DNA from 2 places in the Pseudomonas sp. Irchel s3b5 genome. Region 2 is predicted to be linked to the other one. Evidence: riboswitches for the same ligand, from Rfam matches in the RefSeq annotation. Region 2 holds a riboswitch; the other holds the start of a gene.
What was found. A riboswitch is a leader RNA that binds a small molecule or an ion and turns the genes downstream of it on or off. The one in region 2 is predicted to bind cobalamin.
Positions count from the first base shown of each region.

Region 1: linked by a shared signal. The riboswitch ahead of cobO (cob(I)yrinic acid a,c-diamide adenosyltransferase) and the one ahead of cobW (cobalamin biosynthesis protein CobW) in region 2 are both predicted to bind cobalamin.

Region 1 is NZ_FYDY01000021.1:64,395-73,448, forward strand. Features, by position in the region: gene CKW15_RS20140 (sorbosone dehydrogenase family protein) at 1-974, opposite strand, end outside; gene CKW15_RS20145 (hypothetical protein) at 1,041-1,625, opposite strand; cobalamin riboswitch at 1,779-2,012, shown strand; gene cobO (cob(I)yrinic acid a,c-diamide adenosyltransferase) at 2,094-2,705, shown strand; gene CKW15_RS20155 (cobyrinate a,c-diamide synthase) at 2,702-4,084, shown strand; gene bluB (5,6-dimethylbenzimidazole synthase) at 4,081-4,731, shown strand; gene cbiB (adenosylcobinamide-phosphate synthase CbiB) at 4,728-5,636, shown strand; gene cobD (threonine-phosphate decarboxylase CobD) at 5,629-6,621, shown strand; gene CKW15_RS20175 (cobyric acid synthase) at 6,618-8,069, shown strand; gene cobU (bifunctional adenosylcobinamide kinase/adenosylcobinamide-phosphate guanylyltransferase) at 8,193-8,714, shown strand; gene cobT (nicotinate-nucleotide--dimethylbenzimidazole phosphoribosyltransferase) at 8,711-9,054, shown strand, end outside.
Region 2 is NZ_FYDY01000002.1:1,460-10,513, forward strand. Features, by position in the region: gene CKW15_RS02195 (ATP-binding protein) at 1-619, opposite strand, end outside; gene cobN (cobaltochelatase subunit CobN) at 824-4,666, opposite strand; gene cobW (cobalamin biosynthesis protein CobW) at 4,670-5,737, opposite strand; cobalamin riboswitch at 5,837-6,049, opposite strand; cobalamin riboswitch at 6,270-6,497, shown strand; gene CKW15_RS02210 (CbtB-domain containing protein) at 6,616-6,807, shown strand; gene CKW15_RS02215 (CbtA family protein) at 6,819-7,532, shown strand; gene CKW15_RS02220 (cobalamin biosynthesis protein) at 7,529-7,942, shown strand; gene cobM (precorrin-4 C(11)-methyltransferase) at 8,026-8,772, shown strand; gene nfuA (Fe-S biogenesis protein NfuA) at 8,947-9,054, opposite strand, start outside.

The sequences.
Region 1 (9,054 bases), on a different contig from region 2:
GCGACAAGATCCGGATTTTGCGGCTCGACGCGAACATCGACGTGCTGGCCGTAATAGCTGAACGGCCAGCCGTAGAAGGCGCCATCCTGCACCGAGGTGATGTAATCGGGCACCAGGTCGCTGCCGATGTCATCGCGCTCGTTGACGGCGGTCCATAGGGCGCCACTTTGCGGTTCCCAGGCCAGGCCATTGGGGTTGCGCAAGCCTGAAGCGAAAATCCGCTGGTTGCCGGTGGTGCGATCCACTTCCCAGATCGCGGCGCGACCTTCCTCTTTATCCATGCCGTTTTCGGCGACGTTGCTGTTGGAGCCCACGGTGACGTAGAGCTTGCGGCCATCCTTGCTGGCGATGACATTTTTGGTCCAGTGGTGATTCAACGGGCCTCCCGGCAAGTCGACCACTTTGATCGGTGGGGACTTGATTTCGGTATCGCCATGCTCATAGTGAAAGCGCAGCAGGCGGTCCGTGTCGGCCACGTAGAAGTCATTGCCGACCAGTGTCATACCGAACGGTGAATTGAGGTTCTCCAGAAACACGCTGCGGGTTTCGGCGATACCGTCGTGATCCTTGTCCCTCAGCAAGGTGATGCGGTTCGCGCTCGGCACGCCGGCCCCGGCGCGGCCCATCACTTTCTTGGTGATCCAGCCCTTGATGCCACTGCCATCATCGGGTTTGGCCGGGGCGTTGGTTTCGGCCACCAACACGTCGCCGTTTGGCAGTACATAGAGCCAGCGCGGGTGATCAAGGTCTTCGGCAAAAGCCGTCACTTGAGTGCCTGCGGCGGCAATGGGTTTCACGCCCGCAGGCCAGCCGATGGCGGGTGCGATGTTGACTGTCGGGATCAGGGTTTTACTGGGTTCGGGCAGTTGGGGAGATGGGCCGGTGCCGTCGGAGACTTGCAGGCTGGAGGTCTCGCCACAGGCGACGAGCCCTCCAGTGAGGGCGATAACGAAAACGAACGGGGCTGTGCGCATACTGATCTTCCCTATGAATGCCTTGTTCTCATCATAGAGAAGTGTTGCCTTTTGATGGTTCAACCTTCAGCCGTGCGCTTCCTTCAAAAGCACGGCAATACCGGGATGATAGTGGCCGGCTTCGTTGCGCAATTTGCGATAGGCGTAAGGGAAATACCAGGCAACGGCGCAGGTGTTTATTTTTTGCAGGTCATCGACCATGTCCTGGAGCTCTTCTGGCGTAGCACCTTGCTGGGCTTTTTGCGGTGCAGCGAACAGGCAGCCGAGTCTCAGGTCGCTGGCGTGGCTCACGCGTTTGGCGTCGCTGGTGATGTCGAGCAACGCCTGGGTCAGATCGAGACTGTTGACCCGTGGCCAGCGCTGGGTCGCCTGGAAATAGGCACGGGTTTCGGGCGAGGCAAGCAGCAGATCGGCGCGACTGTTGCGCTCGCCGTCTTCGGTTTGCTTGCGCGTTTGCGTGTGTTGCAGCGTGACCATTTCGGCCATCCAGGCGGCGGCTGAAAGCAGTCCCAGATTGGCTTTTTCGTCGTGCCAGTAGGGCGCGTCACCGTCACCGCGCACGGCATTGTAGCGGTCAATACAGTCGAACCAGCGTTCCAGTACCGGGCGCAGGAATTCCAGTTTTGGATTGCTGATGATCATGCCTTGCATGGGGCTCACCCTTGTTATTGTGTTGTGGGTTTGTGGCTATTTGATATCGCTGCTGGGGGCGAGGCACAAGATTGGCGTCAGAATATTGAGCGCCAGTCGATATTCCCATCCGACGTCCCGGCTTTAATTGACGCTCCACCCCCAACCCTCTAACCTTCGCGGCTTGTTTCAGGTGCTCTGTGGCTTGGGTCGACAGAGTGAAACAGGGAAGCCGGTGAATGAGCTCTTCAAACTGTTGAAGGTCATGATCCCGGCGCTGCCCCCGCAACGGTAAATGAGTGAAGACTGAGCTTTGAGCCACTGTATCGAGGGTCGATATGGGAAGGCGCGCAGTCGGGTGCAAACCGCTCATGAGCCCGGAGACCGGCCTGATTCATTCAACGGCATCACGGTGGGCGATGCCAGGCTTGTTGCCTTCTTTTTTTGTGCCTGCCCGCCGTTATTCCCGCCTCAACGGAGAGCTTCCCCATGACTGACACCCCCGATCGTGACGAACGCCACCTGGCGCGCATGCAGCGCAAAAAAGCGGTGATCGACGAACGCATCGCCAATTCCCCGAATGAATGCGGCCTGTTGCTGGTGCTGACCGGTAACGGCAAAGGCAAGAGCAGTTCGGCGTTCGGCATGCTCGCGCGCGCCATGGGCCACGGCATGCAATGCGGTGTGGTGCAGTTCATCAAGGGGCGTAACAGCACGGGCGAAGAGTTGTTCTTCCGCCGTTTCCCGGAGCAAGTGCGTTTCCATGTGATGGGCGAGGGCTTTACCTGGGAAACCCAGGATCGCCAGCGCGACATCGCCGCCGCCGAAGCGGCCTGGGAAGTGTCCCGCGAACTGCTGCGCGATCCGTCCGTCGGCCTGGTGGTGCTCGATGAATTGAACATCGCCCTCAAGCATGGCTACCTTGACCTCGATCAGGTGCTCAGCGATTTGCAGGCGCGGCCGCCGATGCAGCATGTGATCGTCACGGGCCGCGCCGCCAAGCCGGAAATGATCGAGATGGCCGACACCGCCACCGAAATGGGCATGCTCAAGCACGCCTTCCAGGCCGGCATCAAAGCGCAGAAAGGCGTCGAGCTGTGAATCAACCACGTCATTGCCCGGCGGTACTGATCGCCGCGCCGGCCTCCGGTCAGGGCAAGACCACCGTCACCGCCGCGCTCGCCCGTTTGCATCGCAACCAGGGGCGCAAGGTTCGCGTGTTCAAATGCGGGCCAGACTTTCTCGACCCGATGATTCTCGAGCGTGCCAGTGGTGCGCCGGTGTATCAACTGGACATGTGGATGGTGGGCGAGCAGGAAAGTCGCCGTCTGTTGTGGGAAGCCGCCGGCGAAGCCGACCTGATCCTGATCGAAGGCGTCATGGGTTTATTTGACGGAACGCCGTCCAGTGCGGATCTGGCGCGGCACTTCGGTGTGCCGGTGCTGGGCGTCATTGACGGCACCGCCATGGCCCAGACCTTCGGCGCATTGGCGTTGGGGCTGGCGCGTTATCAGCCGGACTTGCCGTTTGCCGGTGTGCTGGCCAACCGCGTCGGTACGTTGCGCCATGCGCAGTTGCTCGAAGGTAGCCTGACCGAGGGACTGCGTTGGTACGGCGCCTTGTCCCGGGAAACCGGAATCGAATTGCCGAGTCGGCACCTCGGTCTGGTGCAGGCCAGTGAATTGAACGATCTCGATGTGCGCCTCGATGCGGCCGCCGATGCCTTGGCCAGCAGTTGCGAGGTGGCGCTGCCGCCCGCAGTGGCGTTCGCGGCGCCGGACGTGATTGACGTCGAACCGTTGCTGGCCGGTGTGCGTATCGCCGTGGCCCGGGACGAAGCTTTTGCGTTCACCTACGGCGCGAGCCTGGACCTGTTGCGGGCGATGGGCGCCGAGTTGTCATTCTTCTCGCCGATCCGCGATAGCGTGTTGCCGGAGGTAGACAGTCTCTATCTGCCGGGCGGTTATCCGGAATTGCACCATGTTGCGCTGTCGAAAAACACCGCGATGCTTGACGCGATCCGTGCACACCACGGGGCAGGCAAGCCATTGCTCGCTGAGTGTGGCGGCATGCTTTATCTGCTCGATTCGTTGACCGATGTCGACGGTGTTCGCGCCGAACTGGTTGGCTTGCTGGCCGGTGATGCGGTGATGCAAAAACGCCTGGCCGCGCTGGCGTTGCAAGCGGTCGAGCTGCCGGAAGGGTCGTTGCGCGGACACACGTATCATCACTCGCTGACCACCACTGAGCTGACGCCGATTGCCCGGGGCTTGAGCCCTAACGGCGGGCGAGGGGCCGAGGCGGTTTATCGTGAGGGGCGGATGACCGCTTCTTATGTGCACTTTTATTTTCCGTCCAATCCCTCAGCGATTGCCGCGCTTTTTGCGCCCGACCTTCAGGACGCCTTCGCTGGCAAGCCCGCTCCTACAAGGGACCACCTCAATCCTGTAGGAACTGGCTTGCCAGCGAAGCGGTCATGACTGACAACACCTTCTCCGAAACCGAGCGCGCAGCGGTCTACCGCGCCATCGCCGAACGTCGCGACATGCGTCACTTCAGCGGCGGCACGGTCGAGCCAGAACTACTCCGACGTCTGCTCGAAGCCGCGCATCAGGCGCCCAGCGTGGGGCTGATGCAGCCGTGGCGCTTTATCCGTATCAGCGATCGGGCTCTACGCGGACAGATTCAGCAACTGGTGGAAGAAGAGCGCATCCGCACCGCCGAAGCCCTCGGTGAGCGCAGCGACGAGTTCATGAAACTCAAGGTCGAAGGCATCAACGATTGTGCCGAGGTGCTGGTCGCCGCGTTGACGGAGGATCGAGAGCGCCATGTTTTCGGTCGGCGCACGTTGCCGGAAATGGACATGGCTTCGTTGTCCTGCGCGATCCAGAACCTGTGGCTGGCATCCCGCGCCGAAGGACTGGGCATGGGTTGGGTGTCGCTGTTCGAGCCACAAGCCCTGGCGGATTTGTTGCAGTTGCCGCCCGGCGCGAAGCCGCTGGCGGTGCTGTGCCTGGGGCCGGTCGAGGCATTTTATCCGGCACCGATGCTGGTGCTCGAAGGCTGGGCGCAGGCGCGTCCGCTGAGTGAACTGTTGTATGAAAATTATTGGGGAGTGAGTCAATGAGTGTGGCGTTGTTGAGTGTCGCCGCGGTTGCGCTGGATGCGCTGCTGGGTGAACCCAAACGCTGGCATCCGCTGGTGGCGTTCGGCCGTTTTGCCGACCGCATCGAACAACGTTTCAACGGTGAAGGTCGCGGCTGGCGCAGCCATGGCGTCACGGCGTGGGTGATCGCCGTGTTGCCGCTGACCTTGTTGGCGACTGCATTTTCCTGGGCGCCTTATGTCGGCTGGATCGTCGAGATTCTCGCGCTGTATTGCGCGCTCGGCATGCGCAGCCTCGGTGAACATGTCGAGCCCGTGGCCAAGGCGCTGCGCAGTGATGATCTTGAGGAAGCACGCAAACGCGTGGGCTATCTGGTCAGCCGCCAGACCAGCGATCTGGATAAAACCGCAGTCGCCCGCGCCGCCACCGAATCGGTACTGGAGAACGGTAGCGACGCGGTGTTCGCGGCGCTGTTCTGGTTTGCCGTGGCCGGTGCTCCCGGCGTGGTGCTCTACCGTTTGAGCAACACGCTGGATGCGATGTGGGGCTATCGTAATGAACGCTTTGAGCGTTTTGGCTGGGCGGCGGCGAAGATCGACGATGTGCTTAATTACATTCCCGCAAGGTTGGTGGCATTGACCTACGCGTTGCTGGGCAAAACCCGGCTGGCGCTGAAGTGCTGGCGCCTTCAGGGCCCGACCTGGGACAGCCCGAATGCCGGTCCGGTGATGGCGGCAGGGGCAGGAGCGCTGGGTGTCGAGTTGGGCGGGGCGGCGATTTATCACGGTGAACTGCATCAGCGTCCTCAACTGGGCGAAGGCCCGCCAGCGGACGCCGACTCCATCGACCGAGGCTGGCAATTGGTCCAGCGCGGGGTATGGTTATGGCTGCTGATTCTCTGCATAGGGGCCGAGTTTTATGCTTGAGCACGGTGGAAGGTTGCGCAAGGCCGCGCTCGAATATTGCATAGACGAAGGTGAGTGGCTGGACCTGTCGACCGGTCTGGCGCCTTGGCCGTTTCCGGTGCCGGAGATTCCAATGCGGGCCTGGGCGCGGCTGCCGGAAGCCGACGACGGTCTGGAGCACGCTGCCTGTGATTACTACGGCACATTGCAGGCATTGCCAGTGGCCGGGTCGCAAATGGCCATCCAGCTGCTGCCGCGTTTGCGTCGCGCAGGCAAAGTCGGCGTGCTGTCACCGTGTTATGCCGAACATGCCGAAGCGTGGCGTCGCAACGGCTACATCGTGCGCGAAGTGGTGGAACAGGAAGTCGACTTCTTTATCGACAGTTTCGACGTGCTGGTGGTGGTCAATCCAAACAATCCCACGGGGTTGAACCTGACGCCTGATCGCTTGCTCGACTGGCACGCGCGGCTGGCCCAGCGCGGTGGCTGGCTGGTAGTGGATGAGGCGTTCATGGACAACACACCGCAGCTGAGCCTCGCGCCGTTTGCCCATCAGGTCGGATTGATCGTGCTGCGTTCCTTCGGCAAGTTTTTCGGTCTGGCCGGGGTGCGATTGGGTTTCGTCCTGGCGGAGCGCAAGTTGCTCAAATTGCTCGCCGAACAAGTAGGGCCGTGGGCGGTGAGCGGGCCGACGCGAACAATAGGGCAGGCATGCTTGCGTGATACCGAAGGCCATGCGCGCCAGCGGGCACGCGCCGAAGTGGCCAGTGAGCGCCTGGCCTCGCTGCTGAAGCAACACGGATTCAACCCTCAGGGCGGCTGCGCCTTGTTCCAGTGGCTGATCACTGATCGTGCCGAAGTCCTTTATGAATTCATGGCCCGGCGCGGCATTCTGCTGCGTCTGTTCACACACAACAGCAGCCTGCGTTTCGGCTTGCCGGGCGCCGAAGCCGATTTCGCACGCCTGGCCGCTGCACTCGAAGCTTTCGCCAAGGAAAACCCATGACGACGTTGATGGTGCAGGGCACCACCTCGGACGCCGGTAAAAGTACGTTGGTAACCGCGCTGTGCCGCTGGGTCACCCGTCAAGGTGTCAGCGTGGTGCCGTTCAAACCGCAGAACATGGCACTCAACAGTGCGGTGACCGCCGACGGTGGCGAGATCGGTCGTGCGCAGGCGGTGCAGGCCCAGGCGGCTAATCTTGAACCACACACCGACATGAACCCCGTGCTGCTCAAGCCGAACAGCGACACCGGCGCGCAGGTGATCATTCATGGTCGCGCCATCACAAGCATGAATGCCGTCACCTATCACGACTACAAAACCATCGCCATGCAAGCGGTGCTGGCGTCCCACGAACGGTTGAGCGCGGCGTATCCGGTGGTGATGGTCGAAGGCGCGGGCTCCCCGGCCGAGATCAATCTGCGGGCCGGCGACATCGCCAATATGGGCTTTGCCGAAGCGGTGGATTGCCCGGTGCTGCTGATTGCCGACATCAATCGCGGCGGGGTCTTCGCGCATCTGGTGGGCACGCTGGAACTGCTGTCACCGAGCGAACAGGCGCGCATCAAAGGCTTCATCATCAACCGTTTTCGTGGCGACATTGCCCTGTTGCAACCGGGGCTCGACTGGCTGGAAGAGCGGACCGGAAAACCGGTGATTGGCGTCCTGCCCTACGTGATGGACCTGCACCTGGAAGCCGAGGACGGCATCGATCAGCGCCAGACCGACAAGGCTGAGCAAGTGCTGAAAGTGGTGGTGCCGGTACTGCCGCGGATCAGCAATCACACCGATTTCGATCCCTTGCGTCTGCATCCGCAAGTCGATTTGCAATTCATCGGCCCGGGCCAGGCGATGCCACCGGCCGACCTGATCATCCTTCCCGGTTCGAAAAGTGTGCGCAGCGATTTGGCGTTTCTGCGTGCCAATGGCTGGGAAAACGCCATCGCCCGGCATCTGCGTTACGGCGGCAAGGTCTTGGGGATTTGCGGCGGTCTGCAAATGCTCGGTGAGCACGTGCACGACCCACTGGGGCTCGAAGGCGCCCCGGGTTCCAGCGCAGGCTTGGGATTGCTGGCGTTCGAAACCGTGCTCGAAGAGCACAAGCAACTACGCAATGTGCGTGGTCGTCTGGCGTTGGAAGATGCGCCGGTGACGGGTTATGAAATTCATGCAGGCGTGACCACCGGCCCCGCGCTGGAAAATGCGGCGGTGTTGCTGGATGACGGTCGTTGCGACGGTGCGCAAAGTATCGATGGGCAGATATTCGGCACTTATCTGCACGGCCTGTTCGAGTCGCCGGCAGCGTGCAGCGCACTGTTGTGTTGGGCGGGTTTGCAGGATGTGCAGGAGGTGGATTACCACGGCTTGCGTGAGCGGGATATCGAGCGGCTGGCGGACCTGGTGGAGACGCATCTGGATACCGAATTACTGCGTCGGCTCTGCGGGATTTGAGATGCCTTTCAAGGCCTCATCGCGGCTAAGCCCGCTCCCGCAGAGAACACCACATAACCCTGTGGGAGCGAGCCTGCTCGCGATGACTGAAGTCGCCTCAACGAAGATTCTAGGAAAAAAACCATGCTCCAACTGATCCTCGGCGGCGCTCGCTCCGGCAAGAGTCGCCTGGCCGAAAAACTCGCCACCGACAGCGCGCTGGCCGTGACCTACATCGCCACCAGCCAACCGCTGGACGGGGAAATGAGCGATCGCGTGGCCCATCACCGCGCCCGTCGTCCCGTCGAATGGGCGTTGATCGAAGAACCGCTGGAACTGGCGCGGGTGCTGCGTGAGAACGCGAGCGCCGAGCGTTGCCTGCTGGTGGATTGCCTGACCTTGTGGCTGACCAATCTGCTGATGCAGGACGATGTCGAGCGTTTAGGCGCCGAGCGTGAGTCCTTGCTGGACTGCCTGGCATCGTTGCCGGGGGAAATCATTTTTGTCAGCAACGAGACCGGGATGGGCGTCGTGCCGCTGGGCGAATTGACTCGCCGTTATGTCGATGAAGCCGGTTGGCTGCATCAAGCCCTGGCCGAGCGCTGTGACCGCGTCATCCTCACCGTCGCCGGCCTGCCCCTGACTTTGAAAGGAACTGCGTTATGACCCGCGCCTGGTGGCTGAACCCGTGCAAACCTGTCGATGCGCAAGCACTCGAGCAGGCGCAAGCGCGACAGCAGCAACTGACCAAACCGGCCGGTTCCCTCGGTCAACTGGAGTCGGTGGCGATACAACTGGCGGGTCTGCAGGGGCAGGTCAAGCCGAGTCTGAATCAACTGTGGATCGCGATTTTTGCCGGTGATCATGGCGTGGTCGCCGAAGGGGTTTCGGCGTTCCCTCAGGAAGTCACCGGGCAGATGCTGCACAACTTTGTCAGTGGTGGCGCGGCGATCAGCGTATTGGCGCGGCAGTTGGGCGCTTCCCTCGAAGTGGTCGATCTCGGCAC
Region 2 (9,054 bases):
GCAGCGTCGCTTGCTGGACTTCCCATGCGGCGCAGAAACCTTGGGGATCGCTGTCGAAATCCAGACGCCGCCGGATGATCTGCCCCCGCTCGGTCGGTGCGGTGTGACCGGCGAGCGCCACGTTCAATCCGAAGCGGTCGAGCAACTGCGGACGCAATTCGCCCTCTTCCGGATTCATGGTGCCGATCAGCACAAACTTCGCCGAATGCCGATGGGAGATGCCATCGCGCTCGATCAGGTTGGTGCCGCTGGCCGCCACATCGAGCAGCAGATCAACAAGGTGATCGGGCAACAGATTGACCTCGTCGACATAGAGCACGCCGCCGTCAGCCTTGGCCAGAACACCGGGAGAAAACTGTGCGCGACCTTCGCTCAACGCGGCGTCGAGGTCGAGCGTGCCCACCAGCCGTTCTTCGGTCGCGCCCAGGGGCAAGGTGACAAACTGACCGCTGGCCAGCAGGTCTGCGAGGCCACGGGCCAGGGTCGATTTGGCCATCCCACGCGGGCCTTCAATCAGCACGCCGCCGATTTTCGGGTCGATGGCGGTGAGGCACAGCGCGAGCTTCAAATCGTCGGCGCCGACCACGGCGGAGAGTGGGAAATGCGGGGTGTCGGTCATTTTCATTACTCGGTCATGGTCGGGGAGCGAAAAACAATCTCAAGAACACACTCAATGTCTGTGGCGAGGGAGCTTGCTCCCGCTCGGCTGCGCAGCAGTCGCAATACAGTCTTTTTGATGTGACTGCAAAAAACCGGGGCCGCTTCGCGTCCCAGCGCGAGCAAGCTCCCTCGCCACAGGGTTGCGTTTATCCGCGTCTATGCGTCAGCCATCTTCTTCTATATCCAGCAGCAGGTTTTCCAGTGCCTCACGGTAGTCGCCGGGCTCCTTCCACATCCCGCGTTGCTGCGCTTCGAGCATCCGCTCGGTCATGTCGCGCAAGGCATGAGGGTTGTGTTCGCGAACAAAATCACGGGTTGCCGGATCAAGCAGATACGCATCGGCCAACAACGCGTACTGGTGATCGTCGATCAATTGCGTGGTCGCATCGAAAGCGAACAGGTTATCGACCGTCGCCGCCATCTCAAACGCACCTTTGTAGCCGTGACGCCTGACGCCGTCGAGCCACTTCGGGTTCGCCGCCCGGGAACGGATCACCCGGTTCAGCTCTTCCTTCAAGGTGCGGATTTTCGGCAGGTCCGGTTGACTGTGATCGCCATGATAGCTGGCCGCCGCGGCGCCGCTAAGGCTTTCGACCGCCGCGAGCATGCCGCCCTGGAACTGGTAGTAATCGTTGGAATCGAGCAAATCGTGTTCGCGGTTGTCCTGGTTTTGCAGCACCGCTTGAACCTGGCCGAGCCGTTGGGCGAACTGATCGCGGGCGGCAGTGCCTTCGTCGGAACCGCCGTAAGCGTAGCCGCCCCAGTTCAAATAAACCTCGGCCAGATCCTCGCGGCTTTGCCACAGACGCCCGTCAATCGCGCCCTGCACGCCTGCGCCGTAGGCCCCCGGCTTGGCACCGAAAATACGCCAACCGGCCTGACGCCGCGCCGCTTCTTCGTCCAGCCCCGCGTGCAACAGCGATGCTCGTTCGGCGCGCACTTTGGCGGCCAACGGGTTGAGATCGTCCGGCTCGTCCAGTTCCGCGACCGCTTGCACAGCCGCGTCGAACAGGCGGATCAGGTTGGCGAAGGCGTCACGAAAAAAACCTGAAACCCGCAGCGTCACGTCGACCCGAGGACGGTCCAGCAGGCTCAGCGGCAGAATCTCGAAATCGTCGACCCGCTGGCTGCCGGTGGCCCACACCGGGCGCACGCCCATCAGCGCCATGGCCTGGGCGATGTCGTCGCCGCCGGTACGCATGGTCGCCGTGCCCCAGACCGACAAACCGAGCTGACGCAAATGATCGCCGTGATCTTGCAGATGACGTTCAAGAATCAGGTTGGCCGACTGGAAGCCGATGCGCCACGCGGTGGTGGTCGGCAGGTTGCGCACGTCCACCGAATAGAAATTGCGCCCGGTGGGCAGCACGTCCAGCCGACCGCGACTCGGTGCGCCGCTGGGGCCGGCCGGAACGAAGCGACCACCCAGGGCGTCGAGCAGGCCGCGCATTTCTGCGGGACCGCAGGCGTCCAGACGCGGGGCGATGACGTCACGCAAACCGTCGAGAATGGCTCGCACCTCGCTCCACGCCTCCCCTTGTAGGAGCGAGCCTGCTCGCGATGGTGTATCAGAGGAACTAGTGTCGACTGACACACCATCGCGAGCAGGCTCGCTCCCACAGGGGCTATTCAATGCGTCCGAAATCAACTGTGTGGCGAATAACTCCAGGCGTTCGCGGGTATCGCCCGCCGTGCGCCAGGTTTCTTCACAAACTGTTTTCAATTCAATCGGCCGCGGCCCGGTCCACGGCTCGGCCAAGGCACAATCAAGCGGATCGAACCCCAGTCCGAATGCCTTGGCCAGCGCCCGCAACAGACTCGATTGCGCGCCACGGCCATCGCCCCTTGGGATGCGCAGCAGCGCCAGCAACGTATCGATGCGCAATCGACCGGTCGGCGACTCGCCGAACACATGCAGTCCGTCGCGAATCTGCGATTCCTTCAAGTCACACAGATAGGTGTCCAGTCGCGGCAACCAGATGGCCGCATCGGCATCGCTGTCGAGTTTTTCATCCAACTGCAATTCACGGTCGATGTGGGTGTCGCGCACCAGTTGCAGAATGTCCCGTTGCAACTCACGGGCGCGTCGTGGGTCGAGCAGTTGCGCTTCGTAATATTCGTCGGCCAGCAACTCAAGATTGCGCAGCGGGCCATAGGTTTCGGCGCGGGTCAGTGGCGGCATCAGGTGATCGATGATCACCGCTTGGGTGCGACGTTTGGCCTGGGCACCCTCGCCCGGATCGTTGACGATAAAAGGATAGATGTTCGGCATCGGTCCGAGTAACGCATCCGGCCAGCAGTTTTCCGACAGTCCCACACCTTTGCCCGGCAGCCATTCGAGGTTGCCGTGCTTGCCGACATGGATCACGCCGTGAGCGCCGTAGGTATTGCGCAGCCAGAAGTAGAACGCCAGGTAAGCGTGGGGCGGCACCAGATCCGGGTCGTGATACACCGCGCTCGGATCGACTTGATAGCCCCGCGCCGGTTGAATGCCGACGAAGGTCAGGCCGAAACGTAGACCCGCGATCATCATCCGGCCATGGCGGCACATCGGGTCGGTATCGGGTGTACCCCAACGCTCCAGCACTGCCTGACGATTGGCCTGCGGCAGCGCGTTGAACATCTGCCAGTAATCATCCATCGCCAGGCTTTGCTGGCATGGGCGCTGGTCGAGGGTGTCCAGGTCGTTGCTGACGCCGCCAAGCAATTGCTGGATCAGCGCAGTGCCGCTGTCCGGCAGTTCGGACGGTAGCGGATAACCGTTGGTGTGCAGTGCGCGCAGGATGTTCAGCGCAGCGGCCGGGGTATCGAGCCCCACGCCGTTACCGATGCGACCGTCGCGAGTCGGGTAATTGGCCAGAATCAGCGCGATGCGTTTCTCACTGTTCGGCACCCGCGCCAGATCGATCCAGCGCCGCGCCAGTTCGGCGACGAAATCCATGCGCTCGGGTGCAGGCCGATAGCAGACCACATCCGATTGGCTGCGCTCGCTGCGCCACGCCAGATCCTTGAAGCTGATCGGCCGACTGATGATGCGCCCGTCCAGTTCCGGCAACGCAATGTGCATCGCCAGATCCCGCGGGCCAAGGCCTTGTTCGCTGGCGCGCCAGCCCGGTTCATTGTCCTGGGCGCAAATCGCCTGGATCACCGGGATATTGCGGCGAAACGGCCGCAGGTGCGGCGCTTCAGGGCTGGATTGGGCGAAACCGGTGGTGTTCAAAATCACCCCGGCCTCGACTTCATCCAGCCAGTCCTCGACCACCGAGAGGCAACCGGGCTCTTTCAAACTGGCCAGCGCAATCGGCAACGGGTTCAACCCCGCGGCCTGCAAGCGCTGGCAGAAAACATCGATGAAACCGGTGTTCGCCGCCTGTAAATGCGAGCGATAAAACAGCACCGCCGCCACCGGTTGATCAGGCTGCCAGTCGGCATGCCAATCGCTCAGAGTGGCCGGGCTTTTTTTCGGGTGATAGATCGCTGTGCGCGGCAGCGTCTGCGGTTCGGACCAAGGGTAATCGCGACCCAGCCAGCGACTGGCCAGGCAGCGAAACAGCTCCAGCGCATTGGCCATGCCGCCCTGGCGCAGGAAATGCCAGAGCCGGTCGCGGTCTTCAGGGGTCACGGTGCTCAGGTCACTGAGTTCCGGATCCGGCCGATCATCGCCCGGTACCAGAATCAACTGCACGCCGCGCTGCGACAGTTCAACCAAGCGCCCGATACCGTATCGCCAGTAGGCAATGCCGCCGTGCAATGAAATCAGAATCACCTTGGCGTGACGCAGCACTTCATCGACGTACAGATCCACCGAGGCATGATTTTGCACCTGCATCGGGTTGGCCAGGCGCACGCTTGGGTAGTCATCGGGCAACTGCTGCGCCGCTTCGGCGAGCAGCGCCAGGCTGGAGTCGCCGCTGCACAGGATCACCAGTTCGGCGGGGGTTTGTCCGAGGTCGGCAATGTTGTCTTCCGACACAAAACCGCCGGGCTGGGTCCTGAGCAGGTGCATGGGTTATACGCTGAGCGCGGCGCGCAATTGCGCTTCGAGAGTCGCAGCATCCAGCGCCTGACCGATCAGCACCAAGCGCGTGGTGCGAGCCTCGTCGGCGCCCCACTGGCGATCGAAGTGCTTGTCGAAACGCGTGCCCACGCCCTGGATCAGCAGGCGCATCGGTTTGTTCGGGATCGCAGCGAAACCTTTGACGCGCAAGATGCCGTGCTGAACCACCAGTTGGGTCAGCGCATCCATCAGCAGGCTTTCGTCCGCTTGCGGCAGTTCGATGGAGATCGAATCGAAGGCGTCGTGATCGTGGTCGTCATGATCATCGCCGTCGTGATGGTGATCGTGGTGGCTGTGACGGCTGTCGATGTGTTCTTCGGAACCGGCGCCGAGGCCGATCAGCACGTCCAGCGGCAAACGACCGCTGCTGGCTTCGATGATTTTCACTGCGGGCGGCAGCTCTTCGGCGACTTCCGCGCGCACGCGGGCCAGGTCTTGCGGGTTGATCAGGTCGGCTTTGTTGAGGATCACCAGGTCGGCGCTGGCCAATTGGTCTGCAAACAGTTCGTGCAGCGGCGATTCGTGGTCCAGGTTCGGATCGAGTTTGCGCTGGGCGTCGACCTGATCCGGGAACGCGGCGAACGTGCCAGCCGCGACGGCCGGGCTATCGACCACGGTGATCACCGCGTCGACGGTGCAGGCGCTGCGGATTTCCGGCCACTGGAAGGCTTGCACCAGCGGTTTTGGCAGGGCCAGGCCCGAGGTTTCGATGAGGATGTGATCAAGATCGCCGCGACGGGCGACCAGTTCGCGCATCACCGGGAAGAATTCTTCCTGGACGGTGCAGCACAGGCAGCCGTTGGCCAATTCGTAGACGCGGCCGTTGGCTTCTTCTTCGGTGCAACCGATGGAGCACTGTTTGAGGATTTCGCCGTCGATACCCAACTCGCCGAACTCGTTGACGATCACCGCGATGCGGCGACCCTGAGCGTTGTCGAGCATGTGCCGCAGCAAGGTGGTTTTGCCCGAGCCGAGGAAACCGGTGACGATGGTGACGGGAAGTTTGGCCAGTGTTTTCATCGGATGCCCTTTGGCTTTGGTGGCGGGCATACGGGACGAGAACCGGCCACGCGCACACGCGCCGGAAGCGTTCGCCACCGGATCACCCCGCCCGGTTGTAGTGAGAATCTGTATCGAGGCAGGTCTCCTGGCTGACGGTGTGCCGGCCTTGGGGCCAGGCATTCGCTGCGCCTTCCCGCGGGCTCAAGGTTGAGCCTGCAGTGGCGTGGCAGCGAACATCACCGTTCACAGTTGCGGGGGCAGCCGCGGCATTGACCGCGTTCCCTTCTTAGCTTCGACAAATGCCGAAGAACCTCGAATGCGCAAGGCTACGCATCGTATTGGGGCGGGTCAATGCTTGCGATCCCTGTGGCGAGGGGGCTTGCCCCCGTTCGGCGGCGAAGCCGTCGCAGATTCTGAGTAGAGGTGTGTCTGTAAAAATGTAAGGGGTCGCTTCGCAGCCCGACGGGGGCAAGCCCCCTCGCCACAGGGTTTTGTGCAAAGCCCAAACAAGAACCGCTGCCAATTGACGCCAACGCCTCGCCCATGCTCTCCTACACGCCTTGTTACGGGTGCCCTTCACAGGGTGAAACGGGAAACCGGTGAATCATGTGCTTTACTCTAAAGCCATGTCAGTCCGGTGCTGCCCCCGCAACGGTAAGCGAGCGAAGCGTCAGATCCACTGTGCCAATGTGGCATGGGAAGGTGATGCTTGCAGGTTCAGGCAAATGCCTTGCGCCCCTCGTGAGCCCGGAGACCGGCCCGCAACACAAAGTGACCAGTACGGCCACTGAACAACAAACCCGCGGTGGGCGGGCGCTGTTTGAACCCTGCGCGCCCGTTCGTGCGGGGTTTTGCATGCGCCCTTATTCCCCGCTGACAGACTAGAGGGAAATGCCATGTCGATCATCAGCAGTGCCGAACACACCAGCGCGAGCAGCACTTCAACCCTGACCCAACGTCTGACCGCAGCCATCTGCGCGTCGATCCTCGGTGCCTGCCTTGTGTATTTCGCCGGTTTCTCGCACATCGAAGCGGTCCACAATGCCGCGCACGATACCCGTCACAGCGCCGCGTTCCCGTGCCATTGAGACCTGCCGACATGATCAAGCGTATTGCCCAAACCGCAGGTTTCACCGGTCTGCTGGCGGCCCTGCTGCTGACCCTGCTGCAAAGCTTCTGGGTCTCACCGCTGATTCAGCAGGCCGAGACCTACGAAAAATCCGAACCGGTCGCTGTTGAAGTCCACGAACATGCGCACACCGAGGGCGCCGTCGCCGCGCACACTCACAATGCCGAAGCGTGGGAACCCGAAGACGGTTGGCAACGCGTGCTGTCGACCACCGGCGGCAATCTGGTGGTGGCTGTCGGTTTCGCCCTGATGCTGGCGGGCCTGTACACCTTGCGCGCACCGACCAAAACGTCACAGGGCCTGCTCTGGGGCCTGGCCGGTTATGCCACCTTCGTGCTTGCCCCGACGCTCGGCCTGCCGCCGGAACTGCCGGGTACAGCGGCGGCTGATCTGGCGCAACGGCAGATGTGGTGGATCGGCACTGCGGCTTCTACGGCTGTCGGTATCGCCCTCATCGTCTTCGGCCGTCACTGGCTGATGAAAGTCCTGGGTGTGGCGATTCTCGCCGTTCCCCATGTGATTGGCGCACCGCAACCGGAAGTGCATTCGATGCTTGCGCCAGAGGCGCTGGCAGCCCAGTTCAACATCGCTTCGCAGTTGACCAACGTTGCGTTCTGGCTGGCCCTGGGCCTGATCAGCGCCTGGTTGTTCCGCCGCAAAAGCGATGGTCAATACCACGCATGACTGAAAACAGCGCAGCGCCGACGTTTGTAGTCGGCCTGGGTTGCCAGCGCGGCTGCCCCGTCAGCACGTTGCTGGCGCTGCTCGACCAAGCGTTGGCGGCGCACCAGATTGCACGTCATCAAATCAAGGCGCTGGCCAGCATCGATTTGAAGCGCGACGAACCTGCGTTGATTGAGCTGGCACAGCAGCTTGGCCTGGAATTAAAGTATTTCAGCAGTGAACAGCTGGCCGCTTATGAACCGCAACTCAGTCATCAATCGCAAATTGCCTTTGAACGCACCGGTTGCTACGGGGTGGCGGAAAGCGCCGCGCTGGCTCTGGCTGAACAACTGGCCCAAGGCCCGGCAAAACTGCTGATCCCGCGACAAAAGTATGCCCAGGCAACCCTGGCATTGGCCGGCGCGGCCTGAAAACACCGATAATCCCCGCTCTCGATCATGAACATTCTTCATCTGAAGCCCTGTTCAGCCCCTTTTCCCCACAGGAACCGACGATGACCGTCTACTTTATTGGCGCTGGTCCCGGCGACCCCGAACTGATCACCGTCAAAGGCCAACGACTGATTCGCAGCTGCCCGGTGATCATCTACGCCGGTTCACTGGTGCCCGCTGCGGTGCTGGAAGGTCATTGTGCCGAACAGGTGGTCAACAGCGCCGAACTCCACTTGGAACAGATCATCGAGCTGATTAAAGCTGCCGATGCCAACGGTCAGGATGTGGCACGCGTGCACTCCGGCGATCCGAGCCTGTATGGCGCGATTGGCGAGCAGATTCGCTACTTGCGTGAGCTCGACATTCCTTTTGAAATCGTGCCCGGCGTCACCGCAACAGCCGCCTGCGCGGCACTCCTGGGCGCGGAGTTGACCCTGCCGGACGTGTCACAAAGCGTGATCCTGACCCGCTACGCCGACAAGACCGCCATGCCACCGGGCGAAGAGTTCTCCAGCCTGGCGCAGCATGGCGCGACCATGGCGATTCATTTGGGGGTTAATCATCTGACAAAGATCGTCGAGGAACTCGTGCCGCATTACGGCGCGGATTGCCCGATTGCGGTGGTGCACCGAGCGAGTTGGCCGGATCAGGATTGGGTGGTTGGGACGCTGGCAGATATTGTCGAGAAGGTCGAAGCGAAGGGGTTTCGGCGTACGGCGTTGATTCTGGTTGGACGGGTGTTGGGCAGTGATCACTTCAGCGAGTCATCGCTGTATCGTGCGGGGCATGCGCATCTCTACAGGCCCTGAAAGCACCTGTGGCGAGGGAGCTTGCTCCCGCTGGACCGCGAAGCGGTCCCAACATCAGTCAATACATTCATCACGGGAAAATGCACTGACTGTCTTGCGACTGCTTCGCAGTCGAGCGGGAGCAAGCTCCCTCGCCACAGCGCCGTTTTTTTTATGCCGCAGCGAACACCTTACTTAGTAGTAGGCGTTTTCTTTCTGCGTGTGGTCGGTCACGTCCCGAACACCTTTGAGCTCCGGGATACGCTCGAGCAAGGTGCGCTCGATGCCTTCCTTCAGCGTCAC